DNA from 4 places in the Lysinibacillus sp. GW823-FHT06C08 genome. Region 3 is predicted to be linked to each of the others. Evidence: riboswitches for the same ligand, from Rfam matches in the RefSeq annotation. Region 3 holds a riboswitch; each other region holds the start of a gene.
What was found. Region 3 has a riboswitch for thiamine pyrophosphate ahead of thiC (phosphomethylpyrimidine synthase ThiC). Riboswitches for the same ligand answer to the same signal wherever they lie in the genome.

Region 1 (4,256 bases), on a different contig from region 3:
CTCTCCTAACTATTCATGTTTATTAATCAATTAGATACTATTACATTGTGAAGTTTTCTGAGAAAAAAACTTTTCTGGAAAACCATTCTAACGATTGGATCAGTTACAGCAATCTCAACTATTAGCCAGCCATAATTCTTTATGATAGACTGTACTATATTTGATTACATAAAGGGGGTTTTTCGATGACCCAGCAGAAGTCCAATAAGGCGGCTTTGTATATATTAATGTTTAATATGTTTATCGCAATGGGGAGTATTGGAATTATTATTCCTGTAATGCCGGAATATTTAAGAATATTTGGAGCAGCAGGACAAGTTCTAGGCATGCTTATTGCAACGTTCGCCTTGGCACAATTTGTATTTTCTCCAATTGCTGGGAATCTTTCTGACCTGTATGGGCGGAAAAATTTAATTATTTTCGGTCTTATACTAACAGGACTTGCACAAATCGGTTTTGGCCTTTCTACAGATGTTTGGATGCTCTTTTTGGCACGCTTTTTAGGTGGCCTTGGCTCTGCATTTGTTGCACCTCCTATTATGGCTTTTGTAGCAGACGTGACAACTTATGAAGAACGCGGAAAAGGAATGAGTATGTTAGGAGCTGCAATGTCGTTCGGCTTTATGATTGGCCCTGGAATTGGTGGTTTCCTCGCAAAGGTTAGCTTACATTTTCCATTTTTCATGGCGGGAGCTGCCGCCATTTTAGCGTCTATTTTATCGTACTTTTTATTACCATCTACAAAGCCAAATACTGCGCAAAATAGACAAAAGCAAGATAATCTGGTGAAACAGATGGCTCGCTCTGTACATATGCCTTATTTTGTTATGTTAATTATTATGATGGTATTCTCATTTGGGATTGCTAACTTCCAAACAACCTTATCACTATTTGTGACAGAAAAATTTAATTACTCACCTGGCGATATTGCTACCATTCTAGTGGTTGGTGGAGCATTTGGGGTAATTGTACAGATGTTTATCATAACGCCACTCTTTAAACGCTTTGGTGAAATGAAAGTAGTTTTGGTCAATTTATTTATTGCCTCCATTGCTATTTTCTTAATATTATTTGTTTCAGGTTTTGCACTAATATTAGTTGTAGCAACCATCTTCTCTACGGCAACAACATTAATTCGTCCAGCTGTTAATACACTCATCTCAAAACTTGCTGAAACAGAGCAAGGGTTTGCAGCCGGCTTGAACAATGCCTATATGAGTCTTGGAAATATGATTGGACCCGCTTTAGCTGGTTTCTTATTTGACTGGAATATGAATAGTCCTTATATTTTTGGTGCCATTATCTTATTAGCCTGCTTCTTCCTTGCCCTGATTTGGACATTGAAAAAGGCACCACAGCTTATGCATCCAGATTCACACTAATCATCAAAGCTTATTGACTATTGATTGAAGTATGTTACACTTCTAAAAAATACTTACCACTAGGGGAGTCTTTTAAAGGCTGAGACGTATATGGTTATATACGGACCCTTCGAACCTGATCTAGTTCATGCTAGCGGAGGGAAGTGGCGCTTCTTGCTATTTTCAGTGTATAAGCAAGGCCGCTTCCTGTCGTTTGAAGGAAGCGGCTTTTTTCATTTTCCTAGTGGCTAAAACGAAAAGGAGCGCACCTATCATGTCTATTCGAAAATTAACAATTATGGCTTTATTAGTAGCGATTGCCGTTGCAGGCTCTACGTTCATCTCCATTCCAACTGGGATTGCTCGTGCCTACCCTGTGCAGCACGCTATTAACGTAATAGGAGCCATTATACTTGGACCCGTACCTACAGTTGTAGTTGCCTTTGTTACGGCTATCATTCGTATCCTTACAGGAACAGGCTCACTGTTAGCCATTCCTGGTAGTATTATTGGAGCATTATGCGCAGGTCTTGCCTATAAATATAGCAGTAAAATGTGGCTAGCTGGTATGGGTGAAGTGATCGGCACTGGTCTTCTCGCATCGCTTGTAGCAGTGCCCTATGCAAAGTTACTTATGGGGACATCCGTAGCGGCCTTATTTTTCATGCCTGCCTTTTTAATATCAAGTTCAATTGGAGCAATCTTAGGTATTGTAGTAGCTAGCAGTTTGCGTAAAACCGTGCTAGTAAAATATTTTAATTCCCGCTCTTTTTATTAAATAACGTTGTTGATATAACTTAGAGGATTTGTCTCCATGCATATACAAAAAGCAGTGCGAAATAATTCGCACTGCTTTCATCTAACTAAATTATTGGCGTTTTTTCATACCCTTTAATAATTGTGCCACGTTCGTGTTTTCTGCCTGTACGGGGTGATTCTCTACAATTTGCTCCTTTTTCTTCGGCTTCGTTAGGAAATTCCAGCCAAAGCGTCTTATTGTAATATCAATAAAGAATAAGAGCATACCTGCAAGGAGAAGCCATGTCGCAATGTTTTGACGATCCGCCCCTTGCTTTGTAAAGTCACGGAACACTTCTTGTGGTTCTTTTAAAATAGCACCACCAGTTTGTTCGGTTAATTCTTCTATTAATTTATCATTAGCAGGAAGAAGTTCATACTCAGCACTATAGGGAACACTTAATCCAGCCTGATAAATCGTTTCCTTTTCATCAGCGATACGGAAGAAGATTAATCCCGGGTCAGCTTGTACTACAGCACGCACCTGAGAGGCTGATATAGTTTCAAGCTGTGTGTCTAACTCTTCACCAGCTTCATTAACCGCAACAATATCTAAAAAGGCTGCTTCATTTGTAGGATCTGTAATCATAAAGGACCCATCTGATTCTATTCTTACATCATAGGCAACATCATTATAACTTGGGAGCATTTGTGAAATAAGCGTTTGCCAAAATGTGCCCCAGTTTTGCCATCTTGCCCAGTCGCCCGACCACTTTCCTGTTGAATCAGAAGTGAATGCGAATGTTTTGCCAAGACCGTATTGCCATTGTGCTAACACCGGATCTTCTTTTTCGCTTTCAGCCACGACGGTAGCACCCTGCTTTGCGGTTGTTCCGATATAAGCATTCATTTGTGGAACGCCATTGGCAAATAGCGTATTCCATCCCCCTGCATGATAGAGTATTGGATAAAATGGGTTATCCTCAATGTACGTACGGGAAATCATAGCTGTTTCACGAGATAAAATGGAAGGAATAGTTTGCTCATCGATAACATTGTAGAAACGTCCGCTTCCCATCTCACTCAGAGCTTCCAATAAGTTAGCATCCGCATCTTGACCAATAGCCACTGTTGATAAAGTTATTCCAGTATCTTTTCCTTGTTCAATTAAATCTTCATAATTTCCTGGCTGTGATTGTCCATCCGTTAAAAGAATAATATGCTTACGTTGCAGTTTTATATCTGCTAGGTTTTCATATGCTTTTGCAAGTGAACCATAGATTTCTGTCCCGCCTCCTGGTGTAACAGATAAAATGGTATCCACTGCCTCTTCTTTATTGTTCAGAGGACCAGTCTCTATAATTTCCCATGGTCGATCATCAAATGCTATAAATCCTAATGTATCTTCATCACGTAGCATTTCAACTGAACGTGCTGCTGCTTCCTTTGCAAGCTCTAGCTTGGATCCTGACATACTACCAGAGCGATCTAGTACAATGACAAGTCCTAATGAAGGTAATTGTTCTTTCCCCTTAATTTCCATTTCAACAGGTAATAATGTTTCAATTGGCGTTTTAAAATAACCACCTAAACCAAAGCTATTTTCTCCACCAACCATTGCAAAACCAACACCAAAGTTTTTGACTGCTTGCTCTATCACACTCATTTTCGCCTCACCGACTAAATGTCCTGGTACATTATCGAAAATAATGGCATTATATTGCAAATAACTAGAGAGTTCATTTGGTAAGCTTTCAGGTGATTTTATATCATAGGCTATTGATTGCTGACCAAGTGCCGCCGCTATTGGTGAAGCTGTTTCATAGCCATTCACAATGAGTAAATGTGGTTCGCTTTGTACCATTGTGACACTTGTTAATTTATTGTTTTCAAATATTGCGTCTTGTCCTACTTGAACAACGGCTTCATATTTCACCAGCCCTTCACCAGTCGCTGCATGTTTATAGGTAAACATATTCGTTCCTTCGGCTAGCTCGACTGCCTCACGATGAATCAGTTCATCATTTTCATATAATAATAGCTCGCCTTGTCCAGCTGTTGTTGCATGCACTTCTGTTACCAGTTGTTGTTGCTCACCCACATAGGCAACTTGTGGGGACACAAAGCTTATTAATGAAACATCATTCACAACAGGCT
Region 2 (4,256 bases), on a different contig from region 3:
CAAGGCTGCTGTGGCATATAGCCAATTGTTCCTCTTTTTTGCAGGATATCCTCTCCATTTAATAAAATCACCCCTTGATCAACCGAAGAGACCCCACCAATTAATTGAAAAAGGGTACTTTTACCACTGCCGGATGGACCTACAATGGCCACAAACTCACCATTCTTGACATCAAAGGAAATATTATCAAGAACATGTAGACTGTTAAAGGACTTAGCGATGTTTTGAATGCTGAGCATGATAACTTCTCCCCTTTACCATTAATTTTTCAAGCAAACGAATACTACTAAATAACAATAAGCTTAACAAGACAATCGCAAAAATTGCGACAAACACTCGATCTGTACGGAAGGAGGATTGTGCTAAGGTCATGTATACACCAATTCCCTTTTTCGCACCAAGCCACTCCGCAATGACTGCCCCCATTACGCTATAAGTTGTAGCAATTTTTACACCTGAGAAAATAGCTGGGTAGGCATGTGGCCATTCTAGTTTCCAAAACGTTTGGGCCTTCGTTGCACCAATCATTTCAAAGTAATGCTTTAACTCGGGTGCTGTTTGACGAAAACCGTCCATTGTCGCTATGACAATAGGGAAAAAGCACACTAGACAAATAATGATGAGCTTTGGTAATAAGCCAAAGCCAAACCAAATAATAAGCAGCGGTGCTAACACAAGAATAGGTATGTTTTGCGACATAATGAGAATCGGGTAAAATAACGACCGAATGAAAGTAAAACGATGCAAAACAATTGCCACTGTTAGACCACAGCCAACTCCAATAGCAAGTCCTAGTAAAGCTAATTGCACAGTAGCCAGAGCATGTGGCAGGAACGTCTGATACGATTGAATGCCTTCTACTACAATTATGCTCGGTGCTGGAAGGAGCCATGGAGGAACATCAGCGATATGCACAACAAGCTCCCATATGAATAAGAGGAAGGCGATAAAAATTATCGTCCTTCCCTTTTGTAATGCCCGTTTCATGACTGATATTTCTCCGTTAATGTAGCCATTGTAATTCCATTTGGTTGATATAAAATTTTTACTTGTGTAATGACATTAATGGCTCCTAGCTCGACCATCTTAATATTCATTTTTTCAATGATTTGAAGGAGAGTTGTAAGCTCACCCTCCATCGTTGTTTCAAGTGGATGAACCTCATATTTCACACCAGATGCATTAATAACTGCAATGGCCGCATCTACATAAGGAATGACATCCTCATACTTCTCTGTCTTCGGAATAATTTGGACACTGATTAATGAATTTGCCATGTTATTTGGCCTCCTTTTTCGGTAAGAACTCATTCGTAAACGCTTGTTTAGCATCAAATTCGCCCTCTAATACTTTGTTGCTCGACATCCATTTAGCATAGTTTTCCCATACAGAAAGCTTTTGCTCACCCCATTGTTTAGCGTCATCCTGATACTTATCAGCCAACCACTCTTGGCTTTTATGCACTAATTCCTTATCTAAGTCTGGGGCTTCTTCTAGTAAAATATCGGCAGCTTCATTCGGATGCTCGATTGCATATTCATAGCCCTTCGATGCAGCCGCAACAAAAGCTTTGACGATGTCTGGATTGTTTTGAAGCATTTTTTCATTAGTTGCTAAAACAGGTGTATAGTAATCTAACTGATCACTGTAGTCCGTTAAATACAGCATATTAATCTTTTCCCCACGAAGCTCTGCCTCAATTCCTGTCCAAGCATAATAAATCCAAGCAAAGTCGATGTCTTTTTTCATCATTGTGAAGAAATCTAAATCTCCTGCATTGACAATCTCTAATTTATTAATATCAGCGTTTTCTTTTTGCATTAATGATTGTAATACTGCTTGTTCGAGTGGCGCCCCCCAGCCACCATAAGTTTTTCCTTCAAAGTCCTTTGGAGATGTAATACCCTTTGATTCTACAGAAGCAAATCCAGATGTATTATGCTGGATGATGGCTGCTATTGAGACAAGTGGCACATCCTGAACACGAGCCTGTGTAATGCCCTCCTGATAGCTCACGCCAAATTCTGCCTTACCGGAAGCTACGAGCTGATCGGCTCCTGCCTCTCCTGGCATAATAATATCAACATCTAAGCCCTGTTCTTCAAAATAACCAAGCTTTTTCGCAACATACAATCCTGTATGATTCGTATTCGGTGTCCAATCGAGAACCACTGACACCTTTTTCTTTGTATCAGCAGCTTGCTTGTCCTCCTTGTCGCTACAACCTACTAACGTCAATAGTGCCGCTATTAAAATAAATAACCATTTTTTCATGCTAGGTCCTCCCAGTTTGTAATATGAAAGCGTTCAAGAATGAATGTTGTCACCAGAAGAAAGCGTAATATACGGTTGGTAAGATATTGATTGAAAAACAAAAAAACGCCTAGGATTCCTCCCAGACGTATTGCAATCAATCTCCAAAACTTTTGCTTTTTTGAATAGATGTTCCCTACGCTGGTACGAGCCAAATCAGGTTCAAAGGGTCAGTGTCTATCGGACACAATCTCAGCTAGCCATAACTAGCCCCCCTACATTCTTTCGCTATGAACTTTTCGATGATTATTATACCCATAGTTGATCTAAAATGACAAGATGCTATTTTTGGATAGTTGTTCCACTCCAACAAGTAGCCCAGCTCTACAATATAGAGACTGGGCATGATTTTAGCTTGGTTTTTGTTCTTTTTTGGCCGTTAAGACATGGGAAATGGCTCCATCTGTTGCAATATCCACTTTAAATGAACCATTAGAATGACGATCAGCACGTGTCAATGCTTGAACATCAATAAACTCTTGGACGCCTTTTTCAGTTTCAATCACAACCTGCTCATCGTTTGTCGCTTGAATCACAGCGACAATTCGGTGAGGATTTGCTTTTAATTCTGTCAGGACTTTAAGACCACGTTTGGCACGACCTGCTATTTCTACCTCTGCGACATTCATTTTCTTGACAGCCCCTCGTTGTGTCACAATAACGACATATTGTGTTTCATCTGGCTGTAAAACATTGACCCCTACTAAAGCTTCTCCATCTTTTAACGTAATCCCTTTAACGCCGCCTGTTTTCACACCAGTAACTGGTAATTCCTCAATAGGGAATCGAATAGCATACGCCGTATCAGTTGTTAAGAGCAATTCCACATCATCCGTCATAAACGATGCATAAATCATTGCATCGCCCGCTTTAACATTCATTGTTTTAATCGGCTTCGAGTAACGCGTCACTGCATAATCTGCGAGCGGTGAACGTTTAATTTGTCCATCTTTCGTAGCAGTTAAAATATACGTATTTGGTTGTTCAAATGTTTCAAAGCCATAGACTGCAATAATTGATTCATCTTCACTTGTTGGCACAATACTAGAAATATGCTGACCAAGGTCCTTCCAACGAATATCAGGCAATTCGTGAACTGGCTGATAAATATAATTCCCTCTATTTGTAAATAACAATAGATGATGCTGCGTATTTAAGTTTGCTTCATACAATAAGTAATCGGAATCCTTCATCGCAAAATCTTGACCATTGGAAGCGGCATGAGATCGTGTAGAAGTACGTTTAATATAGCCATCTTTCGTGACAGTCACCACAACCTCTTCGCTTGGAACAAGGACATCTAATGTAATTTTAATTTCTTCAATTTCTTGTTCAATTCTCGAGCGACGCGGCTCTGTGAAGCGTTTTTTAATATCTAGTAATTCCTGTTTAATGACACGTACAAGCTTGGCCTCGCTTTGTAAAATTCCTTCTAGCTTGGCAATCAATTTATTTAAATCATCCTGTTCTTGGCGGAGCTCTGTAATATCGGTATTCGTTAAACGATATAATTGCAGGCTCACAATCGCCTCTGCTTGTACCTCGGTAAAATCGAACTTTGCTTGTAAATTGAGCTTGGCATCCTTCTTATCATTTGAAGAACGAATTGTCGCAATGACTTCATCTAAAATAGACAATGCTTTAATTAAGCCATCTACGATATGGGAACGATCCTTTGCCTTTTGTAAATCATATATAGAACGATTTGTGACCACTTCTTTTTGGTGAGTAATATAGGCGTCCAATAATAATGGTAATGTCATCATCGTTGGGCGACGATTATGAATCGCAATCATATTAAAATTGTAAGCTACTTGTAAATCTGTTGTTTTAAATAAGTACTGTAAAATCCCTTGTCCAGGAACATCCTTTTTCAGCTCGATTACGACACGTAACCCTGTACGGTCAGATTCATCACGAATTTCAGCAATCCCTTCAAGGCG
Region 3 (4,256 bases):
GAAGGTGTTGCAAAAGCAATGGGTCTTTCATTAGAAGGTATGGATCTTACAAATCCATACGTAAAACAACCAACAAACGTTTAATATTCCACTTATTATTGATATCCAAATCCAACTTTTACTCCATGTGAATGTATAATTCACGTGGAGCTTTTTTGTATTCGTCTAGGTTCAAGCGTTCACTTCTATTTGCAAATGCATATATTACTTTTATTCATCTCCCCTATTAAGTTGTGAAACCAACATAAAAAAAGGCTTGTGTCTAGTAAATAAACACAAGCCTCGCACTATTATTATTGATAGATTTGACTACCTGCCTTTTTAAACTCCGCTGACTTTTCCCTCATACCTTCATGGATGGCTTCTGTTGTATTTAAATCCTTTTCTTTAGCATAATTACGAATATCCTGGGAAATTCTCATGCTACAAAATTTAGGCCCGCACATTGAACAAAAATGAGCCGTTTTGGCTCCTTCTGCTGGCAATGTTTCATCATGATATTCTACTGCACGCTCTGGATCAAGAGAAAGGTTAAATTGATCGCGCCAGCGGAACTCAAAACGCGCTTTTGACAGTGCATCATCCCGTTGCTGTGCACCTGGGTGACCCTTTGCTAAATCTGCAGCATGTGCAGCAATTTTATAAGTAATAACCCCTACTCGAACATCCTCCCTATTAGGTAAACCTAAATGTTCCTTCGGTGTCACGTAGCAGAGCATAGCAGTTCCAAACCAACCAATCATCGCCGCTCCAATAGCAGATGTAATATGGTCATAACCTGGCGCAATATCTGTTGTCAATGGACCTAATGTATAGAAGGGAGCTTCCTTACAAACCTCTAATTGCTTGTCCATATTTTCTTTAATCAAATGCATTGGAACATGACCTGGCCCTTCCACCATTACTTGAACATCATGCTTCCATGCGATTTGCGTTAATTCGCCTAATGTTTCCAGCTCCGCGAATTGTGCTTCATCGTTAGCATCCGCGATTGACCCTGGGCGTAAGCCATCTCCTAATGAGAAGGCTACATCATAAGCTTTCATAATTTCGCATATTTCCTCAAAATGAGTATAGAGGAAGTTCTCTTGATGATGGTATAAGCACCACTGCGCCATAATGGACCCACCCCGAGACACAATACCCGTTACACGGTTTGCGGTAAGAGGGACATAACGTAAAAGGACACCTGCATGAATAGTGAAATAATCTACCCCTTGCTCCGCTTGTTCAATAAGCGTATCACGGTACACCTCCCACGTTAAATCCTCAGCCACACCATTCACTTTTTCTAATGCCTGATAAATTGGTACTGTCCCAACGGGTACTGCAGCATTTCGAATAATCCATTCTCTCGTTGTATGAATATGCTTGCCAGTTGATAGATCCATAATATTATCAGCGCCCCAGCGTGTAGCCCATGTCATTTTTTCGACCTCCTCTGCAATCGAGGATGATACGGCTGAATTTCCAATGTTCGCATTAATTTTCACATGGAAATTACGACCGATAATCATTGGCTCTGCCTCTGGATGATTAATATTGGAAGGCATAATAGCTCGGCCTGCTGCAATCTCTGAACGTACGAAATCTGGGTCCATATTTTCGCGTATCGCTACAAATTCCATCTCAGGTGTAATAATTCCCTTTCTAGCATAATGAAGCTGTGTGACATTTCTACCCTTCTTTGCACGTAAAGGCTTTCTCACCAATTCCGGGAAGACATTTTCATGGATACGTGGATCATCAGCACGACGAAAACCATTATCCTCAGGTTTAATCGTACGTCCTCCGTATTCCTCAACATCCCCTCGCTCTTGTATCCAAGGACTTCGTAAAGCAGGTAAGCCTTTTGTAATATCCACACGAAAGGCCGGATCTGTATATGGTCCACTCGTATCATACACTCTAATCGGGGCATTTTCTTCATCTCCAAAGCTACCAGTCGTCGGACTTAATGCAATTTCACGCATTGGTACTAATATATCTGGACGAGATCCTTCCACATAAACCTTTTTACTTCCTTCAAAGTTAGACATAATCGTAATGTTCTTTTCACTAATTGCTGACATGAGCTACTTCTCTCCCTTAAATATATTATAGGCAAGGACCGAATCTAGCTCACCCAACAATCAAATAAAATAAATAAAGGCCGAATCCAAAATAATAATTGGATCCGGCCATGAATGTAAAGGGTCTATTGATTGCACGTAATAGGCAATAGCTTCTTAACTTTCCCACGCTGGTATGAGCCAGATCAGGTCCAAAGGGTCAAGAAACCTCTATGCGTTTCCCTCTCAGCCTGACTCATCAGACCCCCCTAGTTAATACTATTCAGTTTGATGCTAGTGTAGCAGATATTGCTAAGAGATGGAAGTTATCATTTAAATATTTTCTATTAGGTAAACATTACATCCGCAATATAAATCACAATCGTGACCGTTATACAACTCACAATGGTTGAGAATAAAACGGTTTGTGCAGCTGTTGCCGACTCTACATCATACTCTAATGCTAGACTTGAACTGTTGCGGGATGTGGGAAAAGCACTTGCTATAAATAATGATTGTGCCACAACCCCATCTAAACCCAGCGTATAGATAATGACTAAAGCCACGGCTGGTCCGATAAATAATCGCGTGAAGCAGCTGACGAATACTGTTTTATTAAACATCGTTTTGATCTCCATCTGAGACAATTGGGCGCCTAGCGTGATTAATGCAACGGCAATAAAACCATCTGCTACATGGTCTATTGGTATTTTAATAAACTGCGGAATGCCAATATCAAAATAATTCATGCCCACACCGATTATTAAAGCGTGAATAATAGGCATTTTTATAAAGTCCTTAAAAATCGCCATGCCCGATTTAGTAGAGGAAATTAAATTATATAAACCATACGTATATGTTGTCATGTTTTGAAAGATAACGAGTATAACCTGGATGGCTACACCAATAGGTTGAGTGGCAAAAATCATTTGAGCTACCGGAATCCCATAGTTCCCAGAGTTAATGAGTACTACACTATTTTTAAAAACAGCCGCCTCAGTTTTGGCGAGGCCAAGCCCTTTCGCTAAAAAGTGACTAAGCAGCATTTGACTACCGATAAAAAGTACAACAAACAATCCGACTTCTCCTAGAACAGACAGCTTTATATTCGTCTCATATAAATTAATAAATACAGCGGCTGGCATAAAACAATATGTAATAAGCTGTGATAATGCTTTTAAATTAAAGCGAAATTTCTTTTGTAGAATAGCACCTAGTACAAGTAATACTAAAATAGGTGCGACAATTTGAAAGAAAATCATTCCAAGATACACCATATTGATGTCCCCCCTCCCTTTTAATAGTAGTGTCGATCATGCACTTGGTCAATGACACTTACTTTCATAATTAAAACCGTTGATTTCCACTACGGACGGGGCGCGCCTTGTTCCTATGGTTGAAAAGATTCAAAAAATCAAATCAATGAACGAGAACAATGTACACAATGTAAGAATTACCAAAACTCATTCATGGCCATGTATGATTAGGCAGCAAAGAATTATTTTTCATGAAGTAAAAATGAAAAAGGAATCGAGCATGAACTTCTCGATTCCTTTTATCAACAGTCTGAGCTACCTTTAGATTTTAGGTAGCCTTTTTCTTTACGCAAGCTTAAATAGATTAACTACCTCTTGCAGTTCATTAGAGATATCATTCATATTTTGCATAGACTCTGCCACTTTTTGCAATTCTGCTTGTTGGTCCATTGCAGAGGCACTTACTTGCTCAGCAGAGGCCGCTGTTTCCTCTGATATAGCCGATATACTTTGAATGGACATAATCGCTTGATTTTTATGCTCTAACATAGTAGACAACTGTGTCATTAGTTCACTAATAGAAGTTGCAATTGCACGTGACAAATCACTATTATCTTTAAAGGCCAATTGCGTGCTTTGTACGGACTCATTTTGAGATTGCATTAAGTCTGCATTTGATGCAATGACTGCAACTGTTTGCTGAGAATTTTCTAAAATACTTTCTACCGTGCTTTTAATAATTTCTGTTTCAGTTTTTGATTGCTCTGCCAACTTTCTTACTTCTTCCGCCACGACAGCAAAACCTTTTCCATGCTCACCAGCTCGTGCAGCCTCAATACTTGCATTTAAAGCTAATAGATTAGTTTGCTCCGTAATGCTTTGAATGGAGGCAATAATTTGATTAATATTGGCAATATTAGAAGCTAGCGATTCCATTTGCTGCTGAATA
Region 4 (4,256 bases), on a different contig from region 3:
GAGGCAGCCAATATTCGTCTTTATCATTTATCTAACGGTCAATTTGAACTTAGACGTTCAGACAGGCTTGAAAAGCATGCCAAGCAAAGTGGACTTGGGCTTGATGTATATGATGCTTACACAGATCAATTACGAGATGTTAAAACGTTATCTGGTGGTGAAAAGTTCAATGCATCATTAAGCCTTGCTCTAGGAATGGCAGATGTTATTCAAAGCTTCCAAGGCAATATTCATATTGAAACCATGTTTATTGATGAGGGCTTTGGCTCGCTCGATGAAGAATCATTAAATAAAGCAATAGACACATTAATCGATTTACAAGATTCTGGACGAATGATTGGTGTCATCTCTCATGTGCCTGAATTAAAATCAGCGATGCCAGCCGTTTTACATGTCGAAAAAACATTGAATGGACATAGTCAAACACATTTTGAAATAAAATAAAGGAAGGTGTATTTCCGGTTTAAGGAAATACGCCCTCCTTTTATTTTTTTCGAGAACTGACTGTAGAAGTTGTCCCTTTTTTTGCTGCCATCACTTTTTTTACGATTGGTATAACAATAGGCGCTAATTTAACAGCGGTTTTCACTACTTTTGATACTTTCATCAAAAACACAGCTCCTTTTTAATTACTTCTACCTGTTTATTTTAAAAATGAAACATTAGCGGATAACTCGAACGGCTTGAATAATATTCCATATAACAATTCCGAGCGAGACAATTCCGTAAATGGCGAACGAAATGAACCAAATGATCATGACTGTACTATTACTTGAAGTGGGGTCTAAACTAAATGTAGAAAAGACAAAGACAATGAAAAATAAGATCCCAAATACGAAAGGAATTAGATGGGACACTAATGCGCGAATAGAATGTCTTTTGATGTCAGCATCTTTCGTAACGAAGTAAACAATTAATGGTACGATGAAAGGAGCAAAGAAAATACTGAGATAACTAAAGGCAGATAATATTTTTTGGTTCTCCATAGTTGTACCTCCTTTTTTAATATTTACGCATGGAAAACAGTAAAGTTTCAAAAATTAAGTATGGAAGAGGTTGTAATCATTCCGTGCTTTGCGTACAATGAAAGTGTTCAAATTAAATTCAGATGTAACGACCACAAGGGGAGCTGATGATGTCAGCTGAGACTGGGCACGTAATGCCTTGACTCTTTGAACCTGTAAGCTAACACTTGCGTAGGGATGTGGATAGAAACCGACACTTGTACGATGTGAGGCTCTGTCCTGACATCGTTTTTTCATTCTTAAGAATAAAAAGGTGTCAGAGCGAATCAAATCAGCGCATTTCTATTCCTGCTCTTGTATCCTACATCGGAACAAAGGAGAGAATATGTATGGACAAAAAAAGACTATTAATGCTAGTGGAGATTGCAATATTTGCAGCGATTGGCCTCGTGCTCGATCAGGTCTCCTTTAAAGTATGGGCACAAGGTGGCTCTGTTAGTCTTGTTATGGTACCAATTATGTTAATTGCATTTCGCTGGGGTCTAGTAGCTGGCCTAACAACAGGCTTGCTTGTAGGTGTTATGCAAACCATGTTTGGAGCTTATATTGTACACTGGCTTCAAGGTTTATTAGATTACGGTGTTGCTTTCACAGTTGTAGGGTTAGCGGCCATTGTACGCAGACCTTTACTGGAAGCAGCAAATCAACTAAACAAAACAAAAATGGCGCTTTATATTATTGTAGGTACTGTATTTGCAGGCTTCTTGAGATATGCAGCGCACACTACTGCTGGCGCGGTATTTTTTGCAGAGTATGCCGGCGATCAAAATGCGTGGATCTACTCGATTATTTATAATGGTACCTATATGCTGCCCGCAACAGTATTAACAGCTATTGTGGGAGCGTTATTATTCACAGCGGCTCCACAACTAATGCAACGTAAAGCATAATGCCAACCCCTTCATATTGGTGAAGGGGTTTTTTATGTAGTCGTAAGAGAATAGAGCTCTTAGCACTTTGCCAAGAAGGCAGGCATACAATATTTAAAGCGTTTAGCGTTATACGCGTAAAAAGTTATGTTATATTAAAGAGTAGATATTAGATGAAAGGGACGTTATACATGATTGTAAAAACGCAAGAAGAAATTGAAGCTTTTAAAAAAATTGGACGCATTTGTGCAGAGATTCGTGAAGCGATGAAGGCTGCTACAAAACCAGGTGTCACAACACTTGAACTAGATGAAATTGCTGGTCGAATGTTTGCTGAGGCAGGTGCCATTTCAGGACCAAAAGGAGAATATGACTTCCCAGGATATACTTGTATAAGTGTCAACGAGGAAGTAGCGCATGGTATCCCAGGTAAACGTGTTATTCAGGAGGGAGATATCGTCAATATCGATGTTTCAGGCTCTTTAGATGGCTACTTTGCCGACACGGGTATTTCATTTGTAGTTGGTGAAGGCTATGAAGACAAAGAAAAACTATGTCGTGTTGCCAAAGATGCTTTTGATCGTGCTATGACAAAGGTAAAGGCTGGCTCTAAATTAAATCAAATCGGTAAAGCTGTAGAGCGCGAAGCGAATGCTAATGGCTTAACAGTTATTATGAATTTAACAGGCCATGGTTTAGGTCGTTCTTTACATGATGAACCAAATCACATTTTAAATTATTACGATGCATGGGACTCTACGATTATGAAAGAAGGCATGGTTCTTGCAGTTGAGCCATTTATCTCAGCAAAAGCAGAGCATATTGTAGAAGCTGGTGATGGTTGGACATTCATTACACCTGATAAGTCTCTTGTTGCTCAAATTGAACATTCAGTAATTGTTACAAAAGATAAACCAATTATCCTTACTTCATTAGACGAAGAATAGGATTACAAAAAAATCCTGCACACCAAATTATTTTTGGTAGGCAGGATTTTTTTTAATGAATAAAATACCAACTAAGAGTACACCACATAAAAATAATGCAGCTGTTGTTACGAGTAGCTCATCAAAACCATTATGTAAAGCGATTCCTATATAAGCCCATATAAAAACACTTGGATACATGATATCAAAGTGATGAAAGCGGATATGTAGCGCAATGGCTCCACCTAATGTCAGTAAAATAACTGCCCAAAGAGGAGTGCTTAGACCAAAACCGTTCCAACCATAAGCTGTTAACGTAAAGCTAATATTTGTGATAAAAATAAATGTCATCCATGCAAAATAAATGGCGAAAGGAATACGACCCGACAGTGATTTGTCATGAATTGGATACGTATTGTACAGCATAAATAAATACAAGACTAAGAGTAAGGTAATGCCGAGAGAAACAATAAATAATTCATGATGCCATACATATATCGTTAATGCTTGTAAAATATTTATGCAACTAAAGAGCGCAGACTGTTTCATAGATGTCTTTTTGATGTTCATCACTAACCAATAACCGATTAATAAATAAATGACAATCCAAATTATATGACTTCCATCAACAGGTGCAAATACCACCGAAAAACGATTAGAAATTTCTAAAAAAGATTGACCGTTAAGTTTCATGAAAAAGGATGAAAAGGTTAGGATGAGTGAGACAATATAAGAAATTGTCATCAATAAAAACCGAGGCATGCTTTCCTCTCCCTTCGTGTTAGATTGTATAGGGAAAAGACAAATAAGTATAGTACCGTCACTCAATTTATTATAACGGAAATTTCCATCAATGTATCGTGTTGTTTTGCTAATACTATCTACAATTTACCATCTCAATAGGCATCCATTTATTTCTTTAGTACAATAAGAATATATCCAGATTAAAGGAGTGAAGCTTTATGACGCAAAACATAAAAAATTTAGACCTATCTATTGAACTAGATAAAAAGATGTATAAAAAGAAATTACAAGTACTCCAATATGAAATGTTAAATGCCCAACAATTTTTATTAAAGAATAAAATAGGTTTAATTTTAGTGTTTGAAGGTATGGATGCAGCTGGTAAAGGAGGAGCGATAAAACGTTTAATTGAACGTGTTGATCCACGTGGCTATGTCGTCCATCCAATTTCAGCTCCACAGCCACATGAATTACGCTATAACTATTTACAGCGGTTCTGGAGAAAGCTACCTCAGCACGGGCAAATCGCTGTCTTCGATCGTTCATGGTATGGTCGTGTATTAGTAGAACGAATTGAAGGATTCGCGACGAAGGACGAATGGTCTCGTGCCTATGAGGAAATTAATAATTTTGAAAAGATTTTAACTGCGGGAGACTACATAATTATTAAGTTCTGGCTTCATGTTTCAGAT

Region 1: another riboswitch for thiamine pyrophosphate. It lies ahead of thiW (energy coupling factor transporter S component ThiW); the one in region 3 lies ahead of thiC (phosphomethylpyrimidine synthase ThiC).
Region 2: another riboswitch for thiamine pyrophosphate. It lies ahead of AC1Q6O_RS17945 (ABC transporter substrate-binding protein); the one in region 3 lies ahead of thiC (phosphomethylpyrimidine synthase ThiC).
Region 4: another riboswitch for thiamine pyrophosphate. It lies ahead of thiT (energy-coupled thiamine transporter ThiT); the one in region 3 lies ahead of thiC (phosphomethylpyrimidine synthase ThiC).

What each region holds. Positions count from the first base shown of each region.
Region 1 is NZ_JBXAHN010000001.1:578,840-583,095, reverse strand. It holds gene AC1Q6O_RS02615 (MFS transporter) at 186-1,382, shown strand; TPP riboswitch at 1,434-1,541, shown strand; gene thiW (energy coupling factor transporter S component ThiW) at 1,636-2,139, shown strand; gene AC1Q6O_RS02605 (VWA domain-containing protein) at 2,230-4,256, opposite strand, start outside.
Region 2 is NZ_JBXAHN010000008.1:162,966-167,221, reverse strand. It holds gene AC1Q6O_RS17960 (ABC transporter ATP-binding protein) at 1-239, opposite strand, end outside; gene AC1Q6O_RS17955 (ABC transporter permease) at 214-987, opposite strand; gene AC1Q6O_RS17950 (thiamine-binding protein) at 984-1,277, opposite strand; gene AC1Q6O_RS17945 (ABC transporter substrate-binding protein) at 1,279-2,274, opposite strand; TPP riboswitch at 2,430-2,540, opposite strand; gene parC (DNA topoisomerase IV subunit A) at 2,664-4,256, opposite strand, start outside.
Region 3 is NZ_JBXAHN010000011.1:14,338-18,593, forward strand. It holds gene AC1Q6O_RS20070 (catalase) at 1-84, shown strand, start outside; gene thiC (phosphomethylpyrimidine synthase ThiC) at 294-2,072, opposite strand; TPP riboswitch at 2,218-2,332, opposite strand; gene AC1Q6O_RS20080 (AEC family transporter) at 2,399-3,328, opposite strand; gene AC1Q6O_RS20085 (methyl-accepting chemotaxis protein) at 3,653-4,256, opposite strand, start outside.
Region 4 is NZ_JBXAHN010000010.1:49,072-53,327, reverse strand. It holds gene AC1Q6O_RS19655 (SbcC/MukB-like Walker B domain-containing protein) at 1-444, shown strand, start outside; gene AC1Q6O_RS19650 (small protein YxzF) at 485-607, opposite strand; gene AC1Q6O_RS19645 (magnetosome magnetite crystal formation protein family) at 663-986, opposite strand; TPP riboswitch at 1,113-1,220, shown strand; gene thiT (energy-coupled thiamine transporter ThiT) at 1,355-1,915, shown strand; gene map (type I methionyl aminopeptidase) at 2,086-2,841, shown strand; gene AC1Q6O_RS19630 (TspO-related membrane protein) at 2,869-3,564, opposite strand; gene AC1Q6O_RS19625 (polyphosphate kinase 2 family protein) at 3,783-4,256, shown strand, end outside.